DNA from 2 places in the Streptomyces sp. NPDC001502 genome. Region 1 is predicted to be linked to the other one. Evidence: riboswitches for the same ligand, from Rfam matches in the RefSeq annotation. Region 1 holds a riboswitch; the other holds the start of a gene.
What was found. A riboswitch is a leader RNA that binds a small molecule or an ion and turns the genes downstream of it on or off. The one in region 1 is predicted to bind S-adenosylmethionine.
Positions count from the first base shown of each region.

Region 2: another riboswitch for S-adenosylmethionine. It lies ahead of ACFY0D_RS35835 (aminotransferase class V-fold PLP-dependent enzyme); the one in region 1 lies ahead of thrC (threonine synthase).

Region 1 is NZ_JBIAVW010000044.1:3,327-9,427, reverse strand. It holds gene ACFY0D_RS39530 (trehalose-6-phosphate synthase) at 98-1,543, opposite strand; gene ACFY0D_RS39525 (glucosyl-3-phosphoglycerate synthase) at 1,590-2,540, opposite strand; SAM riboswitch class I at 2,726-2,883, shown strand; gene thrC (threonine synthase) at 2,901-4,190, shown strand; gene ACFY0D_RS39515 (MoaD/ThiS family protein) at 4,227-4,505, shown strand; gene ACFY0D_RS39510 (cold-shock protein) at 4,931-5,137, shown strand; gene groL (chaperonin GroEL) at 5,465-6,101, shown strand, end outside.
Region 2 is NZ_JBIAVW010000030.1:93,879-99,979, forward strand. It holds gene ACFY0D_RS35815 (c-type cytochrome) at 1-532, shown strand, start outside; gene ACFY0D_RS35820 (Rieske 2Fe-2S domain-containing protein) at 529-1,587, shown strand; gene ACFY0D_RS35825 (cytochrome bc complex cytochrome b subunit) at 1,584-3,209, shown strand; gene trpD (anthranilate phosphoribosyltransferase) at 3,389-4,453, shown strand; SAM riboswitch class IV at 4,545-4,661, shown strand; gene ACFY0D_RS35835 (aminotransferase class V-fold PLP-dependent enzyme) at 4,885-6,101, shown strand, end outside.

The DNA of each region.
Region 1 (6,101 bases):
GGCTCCGCCCCCGAACCCCCGCGCCTCAAACGCCGGCGAGGCTGGATTTTCCAGCCGTCCGGCGTTTGAGGACCGGGTCCGGGCAGAGCCCGGTTTCTCAGCCGGGGCTGGACGGGTCCAGGGCCGAGAGCTGGGCAGTGAACCAGGCCGTCGGGGGGAGGGACGTCGCCGCCGCCGCGAGGCGTTTGGTGCGTTCCGCGCGCTCACCCACCGGCATGGCCAGCGCCGCGTGCAGCGCGTCCGCCGTCGCCGTCACGTCGTACGGGTTCACCGTCAGCGCGTCCTGGCGGAGCTCCTCGTACGCCCCCGCCCCGGTGGACAGCACCAGCACGCACCCCGCCTCCGACACCACCGGGATCTCCTTCGCCACCAGGTTCATCCCGTCCCGCACCGGGTTCACCAGCGCCACGTCCGCCAGCCGGTACGCCGCGAGCGAGCGTGCGAAGTCGTCCTTCACCGACACCAGCACCGGCCGCCAGTCCTCCGTACCGAACTCCGCGTTGATCTCCGCCGCCAGCGCCGCCACCGCCGCCGTGTAGTCCCGGTACACCCGCAGGTCCTGCCGCGACGGATACGCCGACGCCAGGTGGACCACCCGGCCCCGCCACTGCGGGCGCGTGGTCAGCAGTTCCCGGTAGGCCAGCAGGCCGCGCAGGATGTTCTTCGACAGCTCCGTGCGGTCCACGCGGACGATCGTCCGCAGGCCGTCGACCTCCGCCCGCAGCTGCGCCAGCTTCGCGTTCACCTCCGGCCGGTGCGCCAGCGCCCGCAGCTCGTCCCCGTCCACGCCCAGCGGGTACGCGCGCACCTGCGTGGTGCGGGTGGGCCACACCGTGTACCGGCGGTGCTCCACCACCGAGCCGTCGCGCACCTCGGCCTGCCCCCAGGCGTCGTCGAGCCGCGCCGAGCCCAGGAACTCGGCCGCCCACGCCTCGGTGTGGAAGCCGAGCACGTCCGCGCCGAGCATGCCCCACAGCAGGGTCTCGCGGACCGTGTCCGGCAGCATGGCGAGATAGCCGGGCGCGGCCCACGGGGTGTGCGTGAAGTGCGCGATCCGCAGGTCGGGGCGGAGCACCCGCAGCAGTCCGGGCACCAGGGCCAGGTGGTAGTCCTGGACCAGCACCTGCGCGCCCTCGGCGGCCTCCTCGGCCAGGGCCTCGGCGAAGGCCTGGTTGTAGCGCTCGTACGACTCCCACCGCCGCCGGAACTCCGCGTCGAAGACCGGCTCGCGCGGGATGTCGTACAGGTGGTGGTGCGTGAACCACAGCACAGAGTTGGCGATCCCGTTGTACGCGTCGTCATACATCGTGGGATCGATGTCCAGCATCCGGACGCCCGGTTCGGCCACGCCCCGGCGGACCGCCTCCCGGTCCGCGTCCGAGAGCGCCGCGCAGATCCACAGCGCCTCCGGCTGCTCGGCGAGGGCCGTGGAGAGTCCGGAGACCAGACCGCCCCCGCCGCGCCGGGCGCTGAGCGTCCCGTCCTCTGCGAGGGCGTAGGAGAGGGGGCCGCGGTTCGCTGCGACGAGCACCTGGGAAGCCATGCGGCCAACCTAGCCCGGCCCGGGCCCGCTCAAACCGTACGTTCGCTCACGCCACGCGACGCAGCGCGTACTCCTTGATGCCCGCCATCGGCGGCCGCTCCTCCGTGTCCACGGGATGCGTCCGCGGTACGAAGCCCTCGGGCCCGCGCTCGAACTGCGTGAGCTCCGGCCGTACGAGGTGCCCGCGCGAGAGCCGTACCTGGGCGGTGCGGTAGATCGCCGCGGCCATCCGGCCCAGCGCCTGCCCGTCCTGGTGGCGGTGGACCCGTACGCCCACGTCCACCTGGGCCAGCGCGTCCAGCCCGACCGTGTGCAGCGCGTCCACCAGCAGGCCCAGCTCGACGCCGTACCCGACGGGGAACGGCAGCCGCTCCAGCAGCGAGCGGCGTACGGCGTACTCGCCGCCCAGCGGCTGCACGAAGCCGGCCAGCTGCGGCCAGTGGAGGTTGAGGAGCGGGCGGGCGACCAGCTCGGTGACCCGGCCGCCCTGGCCCGGGGTGCCCCCGAGCGGCCGGTCGTACATCGCCTTGACGAACTGCACGTCGGGGTCGGTCAGCAGCGGTCCGACGATGCCGGAGACGAAGGTGGCGGAGAAGTCCCGCAGGTCGGCGTCGACGAAGCAGACGATGTCCCCGCCGGTGGCCAGCAGCGAGCGCCACAGCACCTCGCCCTTGCCGGGCAGCGCCGGGAGGCGGGGCAGGATCTCGTCGCGGTGCACCACCCGGGCCCCGGCCTTCGCCGCGACCTCCGCGGTCCGGTCGGCGGAGCCCGAGTCGATGACGACCAGCTCGTCGACCAGGGGGACCGGCAGTCCCTCGATCAGCTCACGCCGCACGGTCTCGACGATCGCGCCGACCGTCGCCTCCTCGTCCAGCGCGGGCAGCACGACGCTGACCGTGGTCCCGGCCGCCCGTTTCCGGTCGAGCAGCTGGTCGAGCGGTCGGTCGGCGGCGGACCAGGAGCGGTCGGCCAGCCATCGCTCCACCTCTTCCAGCACCCTCAGCACTCCCTGCGTGTCGGCGATATTCGCCCTTATGTGATCCATCTCGCGGTTCGGACGGCTGTCTCAACCGCCCGGGCCTTCGGTTACAGTCTTGAACAACGCGAAGGACCACCGCATGCCGGGGGTCCCCGCGTACAAACGCACCGGCGCGCCACAGAGCGCGTGTGCCGGTGCCATACCGCTCATCCAGAGGGGCAGAGGGACACGGCCCGTTGAAGCCCCGGCAACCCTCCAGTCGGTTCTCGCGATCGCGCGTCAGCGCTCGTCAGCGAGGTCCCCGGCTAGGGAAGGTGCCAATTCCGTCTCATGGCGAAGTGCGCCATGGGGAAGATGAGGAGAAAGGGCCTCGCCATCATGGCTGCACAGACTGTCGCCACCTCTGCCCACCTTGATTCTGTCGACCTCGGACCTGCCACCGGCCTTTCCTGTCGCGAGTGCGGTACCCGCTTCGACCTCGGCCCCATCTTCGCGTGCGCCGAGTGCTTCGGACCGCTGGAAGTCGCCTACGACCTCCCGACCGGTGACCCCGAGGCCCTGCGCGCCGCGATCGAGGCCGGCCCGAACAACATCTGGCGCTACGCGCCGCTGCTGCCCGTCCCCGCGGACGTGGCGTCCAAGCCCAGCCTGAACCCCGGCTTCACCAAGCTCGTGGACGCGGCCAACCTGGCCAAGGAGCTGGGCATCACCGGCAAGCTCTACGTCAAGGACGACTCCGGCAACCCGACGCACTCCTTCAAGGACCGCGTCGTGGCCATCGCCGTCGAGGCCGCCCGCGCCTTCGGCTTCACCACCCTGTCCTGCTCCTCGACCGGCAACCTGGCCGGCGCCGTCGGCGCCGCGGCCGCCCGGGCCGGCTTCCGCTCCTGCGTGTTCATCCCGCACGACCTGGAGCAGGGCAAGGTCGTCATGGCCGGTGTGTACGGCGGCGACCTGGTCGGCATCGAGGGCAACTACGACGACGTCAACCGCTTCTGCTCCGAGCTCATCGGCGACCCGCTGGGCGAGGGCTGGGGCTTCGTCAACGTCAACCTGCGTCCGTACTACGGCGAGGGCTCCAAGACGCTCGCGTACGAGATCTGCGAGCAGCTCGGCTGGCAGCTGCCCGACCAGATCGTGATCCCGATCGCGTCCGGCTCGCAGCTGACGAAGATCGACAAGGGTCTGCAGGAGCTCATCAAGCTCGGCCTCGTCGAGGACAAGCCGTACAAGATCTTCGGCGCCCAGGCCGAGGGCTGCTCCCCGGTGTCCACCGCCTTCAAGGCCGGTCACGACGTGGTCCGCCCGCAGAAGCCGAACACCATCGCCAAGTCGCTGGCCATCGGCAACCCGGCGGACGGCCCGTACGTCCTGGACATCGCCCGCCGCACCGGCGGTTTCGTCGAGGACGTCACCGACGAGCAGGTCGTCGAGGCCATCAAGATCCTCGCGCAGACCGAGGGCATCTTCGCCGAGACCGCGGGCGGTGTGACCGTCGGCGTGACGAAGAAGCTCATCGACAACGGTCAGCTCGACCCGACGCTGACCACCGTCGTCCTCAACACCGGTGACGGCCTCAAGACCCTGGAGGCGGTGGCCGCGGACAGCGGGCAGACCGCCACCATCCGCCCGAGCCTGGACGCCTTCCGCGCCGCCGGCCTGGCCTGACCACCCTCCACGTACTACCGGAAAGGCAGTAGCGCCATGAGCGTCAACGTCCGCATCCCCACCATCCTGCGCACCTACACCGGCGGCGTCGCCGAGGTCCCGGCCGAGGGCGCGACCCTCGCCGAGGTCATCGAGTCCCTGGAGAAGAACCACCCGGGCATCGCCGCGCGCGTCCTGGACGACCAGGGCAAGCTGCGCCGTTTCGTGAACGTCTACGTCAACGACGACGACGTGCGCTTCGAGGGCGGGCTGCAGGCGGCGACGCCCGACGGCGCCGGCGTCTCGATCATCCCGGCTGTTGCCGGCGGTTGCTGATTCCCCGGATCTCTCCCGGTTCTCCCGGGTCACCGCCCAGGTGACACGCGCAAACCGAAATTGCCCCCTCCGCTAAAACGGAGGGGGCAATTCTGCTTGATTGGGCACGGTAGGGTTGGGGAAGTCCCCTCCGCTGTTTTTGCCCGCCGCATATGAACGGGCCGCGTGAGGGTCGACATCGGGCCAATGTGCGGGTGCGGTATGGGGCTTTGGCGAGATATGTCAGGCCCGAGTTGCCCTGGAGTATGGCAAATTTTCACTCTATTTCAATGTTTCTCGGTGTCCAGAATTCTCATCGGATTGACCTGTTGCAGACAGCATCCGCGCAGATACATTCAGCCTCGGTCGACGCGTTCCGACGCAAGTTCTGACCCGGGATCGTGAAGTGCGTTCCTGCGCAAGGGCCAGTAATAGGGGAGTTAGGCATGGCTCAGGGCACCGTCAAGTGGTTCAACGCGGAGAAGGGCTACGGCTTCATCGCGGTCGACGGTGGTGCGGATGTGTTCGTCCACTACAGCGCCATCCAGATGGACGGGTACCGCACCCTTGAAGAGGGTCAGCGGGTCGAGTTCGAGATCTCGCAGGGCCAGAAGGGTCCGCAGGCGGACATGGTCAAGCTCGCACTCGGCTAGTCCTGGCGCGATCGACCACCGACGCACAGTCGTCAGCGAAGACCTGGCACACCACGAGGGGCCCACATCCTTGACACGGGATGGGGGCCCCTCGTCCGTGTGCCCGGTAGTGGCGGGCCATCACCCCAAGCCGCTTGCACTCGGAGGGGTCGAGTGCTAATCATTGGCGTTAGCACTCTCCACGTGAGAGTGCTACTGAAACGAGGACCGGGTCGGTGAGGCCCGCAGGGTCCGGCGGGAAGGAACCGCCGGGCTCGCAGGCCGTCCGTCGCGGGCGCGGGCGCGGTCCTGGGAGCAATCCACCGCTGTCCGGGAGGACCACTTCAGATGGCCAAGATCATTGCGTTCAACGAGGAGGCCCGGCGTGGTCTCGAGCGTGGGATGAACCAGCTCGCCGACGCCGTCAAGGTCACCCTTGGCCCCAAGGGTCGCAACGTCGTCCTTGAGAAGAAGTGGGGCGCCCCCACGATCACCAACGATGGTGTCTCCATCGCCAAGGAGATCGAGCTCGAGGACCCGTACGAGAAGATCGGCGCCGAGCTGGTCAAGGAAGTCGCCAAGAAGACGGACGACGTCGCCGGCGACGGTACGACCACCGCCACCGTGCTGGCCCAGGCGCTCGTCCGCGAGGGCCTGCGCAACGTGGCCGCCGGTGCCAACCCGATGGCCCTCAAGCGTGGTATCGAGAAGGCCGTCGAGGCCGTCTCCGCCGCCCTGCTCGCCCAGGCCAAGGATGTCGAGACCAAGGAGCAGATCGCTTCGACGGCCTCCATCTCCGCCGCCGACACCCAGATCGGCGAGCTCATCGCCGAGGCCATGGACAAGGTCGGCAAGGAAGGCGTCATCACCGTCGAGGAGTCCCAGACCTTCGGTCTGGAGCTGGAGCTCACCGAGGGCATGCGCTTCGACAAGGGCTACATCTCGGCGTACTTCGCCACCGACATGGAGCGCATGGAGTCGTCCC
Region 2 (6,101 bases), on a different contig from region 1:
CATGCCCGCCCAGCAGCCCGGCGCCCAGGTGCCGAAGAAGCCCGTCATCTACGACCAGGCGCAGATCGACCAGCTGGCCGCGTACATCGCGTCCCTCGGCGCCGGTCCGATCACGCCGACCGCGAAGCAGTACGACCCGGCGGGCGCCGACATCGCCAACGGTGGTGAGCTCTTCCGCAACAACTGCGCGCAGTGCCACAACTTCACCGGCGAAGGCGGCGCGCTGACGAACGGCAAGTACGCCCCCAACCTTGAGGGCGTCTCGCCGAAGCACATCTACGAGGCCATGCAGACCGGCCCGCAGAACATGCCCTCCTTCCCCGACAGCACCATGCCGGAGAAGCAGAAGAAGGACATCATCGCGTACCTCCAGAACGTCAACGGCGAGAAGTCGACCAGCCCCGGCGGCCTGAAGCTCGGTGGCCTCGGCCCCGTCTCCGAGGGTCTGTTCGGCTGGATCTTCGCCCTGGGTGCGCTGATCGCTGTCGCCGTCTGGGTCGCGGCCCACACCGCTAAGGCCAAGAAGTCATGAGTAGCCAAGAGATTCCCGAAGAGAAGCACCTGCCGAGCGAGCAGGGCGACGCCCACCACGGTGGCGTAGCGGTCGCGGACGACCCGTTCGCCGACCCGGGCCTGCCGGTCCACAAGCCCCGCATCCAGGACATCGACGAGCGGGCGGCGAAGCGCTCCGAGCGCACCGTCGCGATGCTCTTCATCCTGTCGATGCTGGCGACGATCGGCTTCATCGCGTCCTACGTGATCTTCCCGGTCGACAAGATCGTCTACATCTTCCCCATCGGGAAGGTCAGCGCGCTCAACTTCTCCCTGGGCATGACCCTGGGCGTGGCCCTCTTCTGCATCGGCGCGGGCGCGGTCCACTGGGCCCGCACCCTGATGTCCGACGTAGAGGTCGCCGCCGAGCGCCACGAGATCGCCGCTCCGCCGGAGGTCAAGGCGCAGGTCCTGCAGGACTTCGCCGACGGCGCGAACGAGTCCGGCATCGGCCGCCGGCCCCTGATCCGCAACACGCTGCTCGGCGCGATGGCCATGGTGCCGCTCGCCGGCGTCATGCTGCTGCGCGACCTGGGCCCGCTGCCCGAGGACAAGCTGCGCAAGACCCTGTGGGCCAAGGGCAAGCTGCTCATCAACGACAACACGAACGAGCCGCTGCGTCCCGAGGACGTGCTCGTCGGGTCGCTGACCTTCGCCAGGCCGGAAGGCCTGGAGGAGGAGCAGCACGACTTCCAGGTCCAGATCGCCAAGGCCGCCCTGATGATCGTCCGTATCCAGCCGGACGACATCAAGGACAAGAAGGAACTGGAGTGGTCCCACGACGGGATCGTGGCCTACTCCAAGATCTGCACCCACGTCGGCTGCCCGATCAGCCTGTACGAGCAGCAGACGCACCACGTGCTCTGCCCGTGCCACCAGTCCACCTTCGACCTCTCCGACGGCGCCCGTGTCATCTTCGGCCCGGCCGGTCACGCGCTTCCGCAGCTGCGGATCGGCGTGAATGACGAAGGCTTCCTCGAAGCGCTTGGCGACTTCGAAGAGCCCGTCGGTCCTGCATTCTGGGAGCGCGGATGAGCACCAGCGTCAACAACGAGCGCAAAGCGCCGGCCGGCGAGCGAGTAGCGGACTGGGCGGACGGCCGCCTGGGCATCTACGGCCTGGCCAAGGCCAACATGCGCAAGATCTTCCCGGACCACTGGTCCTTCATGCTGGGTGAGATCTGCCTCTACAGCTTCATCATCATCATCCTCACGGGTGTGTACCTGACGCTGTTCTTCCACCCGAGCATGAACGAGGTCGTGTACCACGGCTCGTACGTGCCGATGCAGGGCGTCATGATGTCCGAGGCCTTCGCCTCGACGCTGGACATCAGCTTCGACGTCCGCGGTGGCCTGCTGATCCGTCAGATCCACCACTGGGCGGCGCTGATCTTCGTCGCGGCGATGATCGTGCACATGATGCGCGTCTTCTTCACCGGCGCGTTCCGCAAGCCGCGTGAGGTCAACTGGATCTTCGGCTTCCTGCTGCTGGTCCTCGGCATGTTCACCGGCTTCACCGGTTACTCGCTGCCGGACGACCTGCTCTCGGGTACCGGTGTCCGCTTCATGCAGGGCGCCATCCTGTCCGTCCCGGTCGTCGGCACCTACCTGTCGATGTTCCTGTTCGGCGGGGAGTTCCCGGGCGGCGACTTCGTCGCGCGGTTCTACTCGGTGCACATCCTGCTGCTGCCCGGCATCATGATGGGCCTGCTCGTGGCCCACCTGATCCTGGTCTTCTACCACAAGCACACCCAGTTCGCGGGTCCCGGCAAGACGAACAACAACGTCGTCGGCATGCCGCTGCTGCCGGTCTACATGGCCAAGGCCGGAGGCTTCTTCTTCCTGGTCTTCGGTGTCATCGCGGCCGTCGCGGCCATCGCCACGATCAACCCGATCTGGGCGCTCGGCCCGTACCGCCCGGACCACGTGTCCACCGGTGCGCAGCCCGACTGGTACATGGGTATGCCGGAAGGCCTGATCCGGGCCATGCCGGGCTGGGAGATCAACCTGTGGGGCCACACGCTCGTCCTGGGCGTGTTCATCCCGCTGCTGCTCTTCCCGCTGGTGCTCGGTGCGATCGCCGTCTGGCCGTTCATCGAGTCCTGGGTCACCGGGGACAAGCGCGAGCACCACATCCTGGACCGCCCGCGCAACGTTCCGACCCGTACGGCCTTCGGTGTCGCCTGGATCGCGGAGTACATCGTGCTCCTCATCGGCGGTGGCAACGACATGTTCGCCCAGTACTTCCACCTGTCGATCAACTCGATCACCTGGTTCGTCCGGATCGGCTTCTTCGTCGTCCCGGTCCTCGCCTTCATCGTCACCAAGCGGATCTGCCTCGGCCTCCAGCGCCGGGACCACGACAAGGTGCTGCACGGTCGCGAGACCGGCATCATCAAGCGTCTGCCGCACGGTGAGTTCGTCGAGGTCCACGAGCCGCTCCCGGCGGGCCAGCTGCACAAGCTCACCGCGCACGAGCAGTACAAGCCGATCGAGATCGGCCCGACGGTCGACGAGAACGGTGTCGAGCGCAAGGTGAAGGCCGCCGAGAAGCTGCGCGCGAAGCTCAGCAAGGGCTTCTACGGCGAGAACAACCAGATTCCGAAGCCCACGGTGGAGGAATACAAGGAGATCCAGTCCGGCCACGGCCACCACTGATCCCCGTATGAACGCATGAGGGACTGATTTCGGTCAGTCCTGGTGTCGCCACGGCGAGAGCCCCGTCCAGTGTCTGGACGGGGCTCTTTGCCGTAACCGGGGCTGGATAGGCTGAACCCTGACCGATCAGACGTGGGCGCCAGAAAATGGGGACGGCCCACCGACAGCAGGAGCGGACCATGAACGTTGCGACCCCGGCAGGCGGCGACAGCGTGGCGGCCCGTGGCTGGCCGGGCGTTCTCGACGCTCTGCTGACCGGCCAGGACCTGCGCGCGGAGGACACCGCCTGGGCCATGGACCGGATCATGCGGGGGGAGGCCACCGACGCCCAGATCGCCGGCTTCACGGTCGCGCTGCGGGCCAAGGGGGAGACGGTCGAGGAGATCAACGGCCTCGTACGGGCGATGTACGCGCACGCCAACCTGATCGAGGTGCCGGGCCGCACGGTGGACATCGTCGGCACCGGCGGCGACGGGGCCAAAACGGTGAACATCTCCACGATGTCGGCGGTCGTGGTGGCCGGTACCGGCGCCAAGGTCGTCAAGCACGGCAACCGGGCCGCGTCCTCCGCGAGCGGCTCCTCGGACGTCCTGGAAAAGCTCGGGGTCAACCTCCAGCTGAGCCGCGAGCGGGTCGTGGAGGTCGCCGAGGAAGCCGGCATCACCTTCTGCTTCGCCGTGAAGTTCCACCCGGCACTGCGCCATGTGGCCGCAGCCCGCAAGGAACTGGGCATCCGGACCTTCTTCAACGCGCTGGGCCCGCTCACCAACCCGGCCCGGGTGCGCGCCCAGGCGACCGGCGTGGCCGATCCCCGGATGGCCCCGATCATCGCGGGCGTGCTCGCCGGGCGGGGCTCCTCCGCGCTGGTCTTCCGCGGCGACGACGGCCTGGACGAACTGACCACGACGTCGACCTCGCGCATCTGGTGGGTCCGCGACGGCAAGGTCTCCGAGCGGACCTTCGACCCCCGTGACGTGGGCATCTCCCTGGTCGACGTCTCCGCCCTGGCCGGCGGGGACCCCTCGTACAACGCGGATGTGGCCCGCCGCCTGCTGGCCGGCGAGACCGGACCGGTCCGCGACGCCGTGCTGCTGAACTCGGCGGCGGCCCTGGTGGCCCTCGACCCGGGCCCCGGCAGCCTGGAGGAGCAGATCACGGCCGGAATCGCCCGTGCGGCGGAGTCCATCGACTCGGGGGCGGCGCGGGCCGCCCTGGAGCGCTGGGTGACGGCCAGCAACGCGTAGCCGTGTGAGAACGGCGTGAAAGCAACGACCCCGGTCCGCCATTCGGACCGGGGTCTTGCGTTCGGGCGATCTTGTGGCAGGATGCTGACCAGGTCACGAGTGACAGCGTTTAGGCCCCGGCTTGCTGTCCGGCAACCCTCCTTCCGTGGCGGGGTGCCCCGGGTGATGACCAGGTCGTAGGCAGCAAGGCCTACGGCAAGCGCGGATCCCTCGACACCAGGGGTCCTGGTCTTCTCGAGGAGCTTTTTCCGTGAGCAAGCGAATGCGATAGGGCGACTCCGCCCCTACTTCACCCCTCGGATCAGGGTCACTTCCGTGTACCCCCGCCCAGCGCGGACCGAGGACTCTCCCGTACCCCGGACGGCCGCAGCGCCGTACCCGCGTACGGGCACACCGAAGCCATTCAGCCCTGCCTGCCGGGAGATACCGCCATGTCCGCAACCCTGAACGCCGCCACCACCACCGCCGCGGCCACCATCGACCCCGCCTGTGCCGAGCCGCTCGCGGTCCTCGGCCGGGACGTCACCGTCCCGCTCGTCACCGGCGGCGAGGTCACCTACGCGGCCCTCGACTACGCGGCCAGCGCCCCCGCCCTGCAGCGGGTCTGGGACGACGTCGCCGCGTACGCCCCGTACTACGGCAGCGTGCACCGCGGCGCCGGCTACCTCTCACAGCTCTCCACCGACCTCTTCGAGCAGAGCCGGGTCACCGTCGCCGAGTTCCTCGACTGCCGCCCCACCGACCAGGTCGTCTTCACCCGGTCCACCACCGACTCGCTGAACCTGCTCGCTGCCGTACTCCCCGCCGACTGCCAGGTGTTCGTCTTCGAGACCGAGCACCACGCCTCCCTGCTGCCGTGGGTCGACGCACAGGTCACCTACCTCAACGCGCCGCGCACCCCCGCCGAGGCCGTCGCCACCCTGGAGCGGGCGCTTGCCGACCGCGACCCTTACGGTCCCGCGCTGGTCTGCGTCACCGGTGCCTCCAACGTCACCGGCGAGCTGTGGCCGGTCAGGGAACTCGCCGCCGCCGCGCACGCCCACGGCGCGCGCATCGTGCTGGACGCCGCCCAACTGGCCCCGCACCACCCGGTCTCCGTGCAGGAGCTGGACGTCGACTGGGTCGCCTTCTCCGGGCACAAGCTCTACGCGCCCTTCGGCTCGGGCGTGCTCGCCGGACGCGCGGACTGGCTGCAGGAAGCGCAGCCGTACCTGGCCGGCGGCGGGGCCTCCCGCAAGGTGGCCCGGCGCGAGGACGGCGGCGTGGACGTCGAGTGGCACACCACCGCGGCCCGCCACGAGGCCGGCTCCCCGAACGTCATCGGCGTCTACTCCATCGCCTCGGCCTGCAAGGCCCTGACCGAGGCCGGCTTCGAGAACCTCGTCGCCCGCGAACAGCACCTCATCGCGAAGGTCCGCAGCGGCCTGGCGGAGGTCCCGGCGGTCCGGATCCTCTCCCTCTTCGGCGACGACGCCCCGCGGGTCGGCGTCATCTCCTTCGTCGTGGACGGCTGGAACAGCTCCCACTTCGCGGCCGCGCTGTCCGCCGAGTACGGGATCGGCGTCCGCGACGGCCTGTTCTGCGCCCACCCGCTGGTCCGCACCCTGCTGGGCAGCGAGCCGCAGGCGCAGGGCGAATGCGGAGCCCC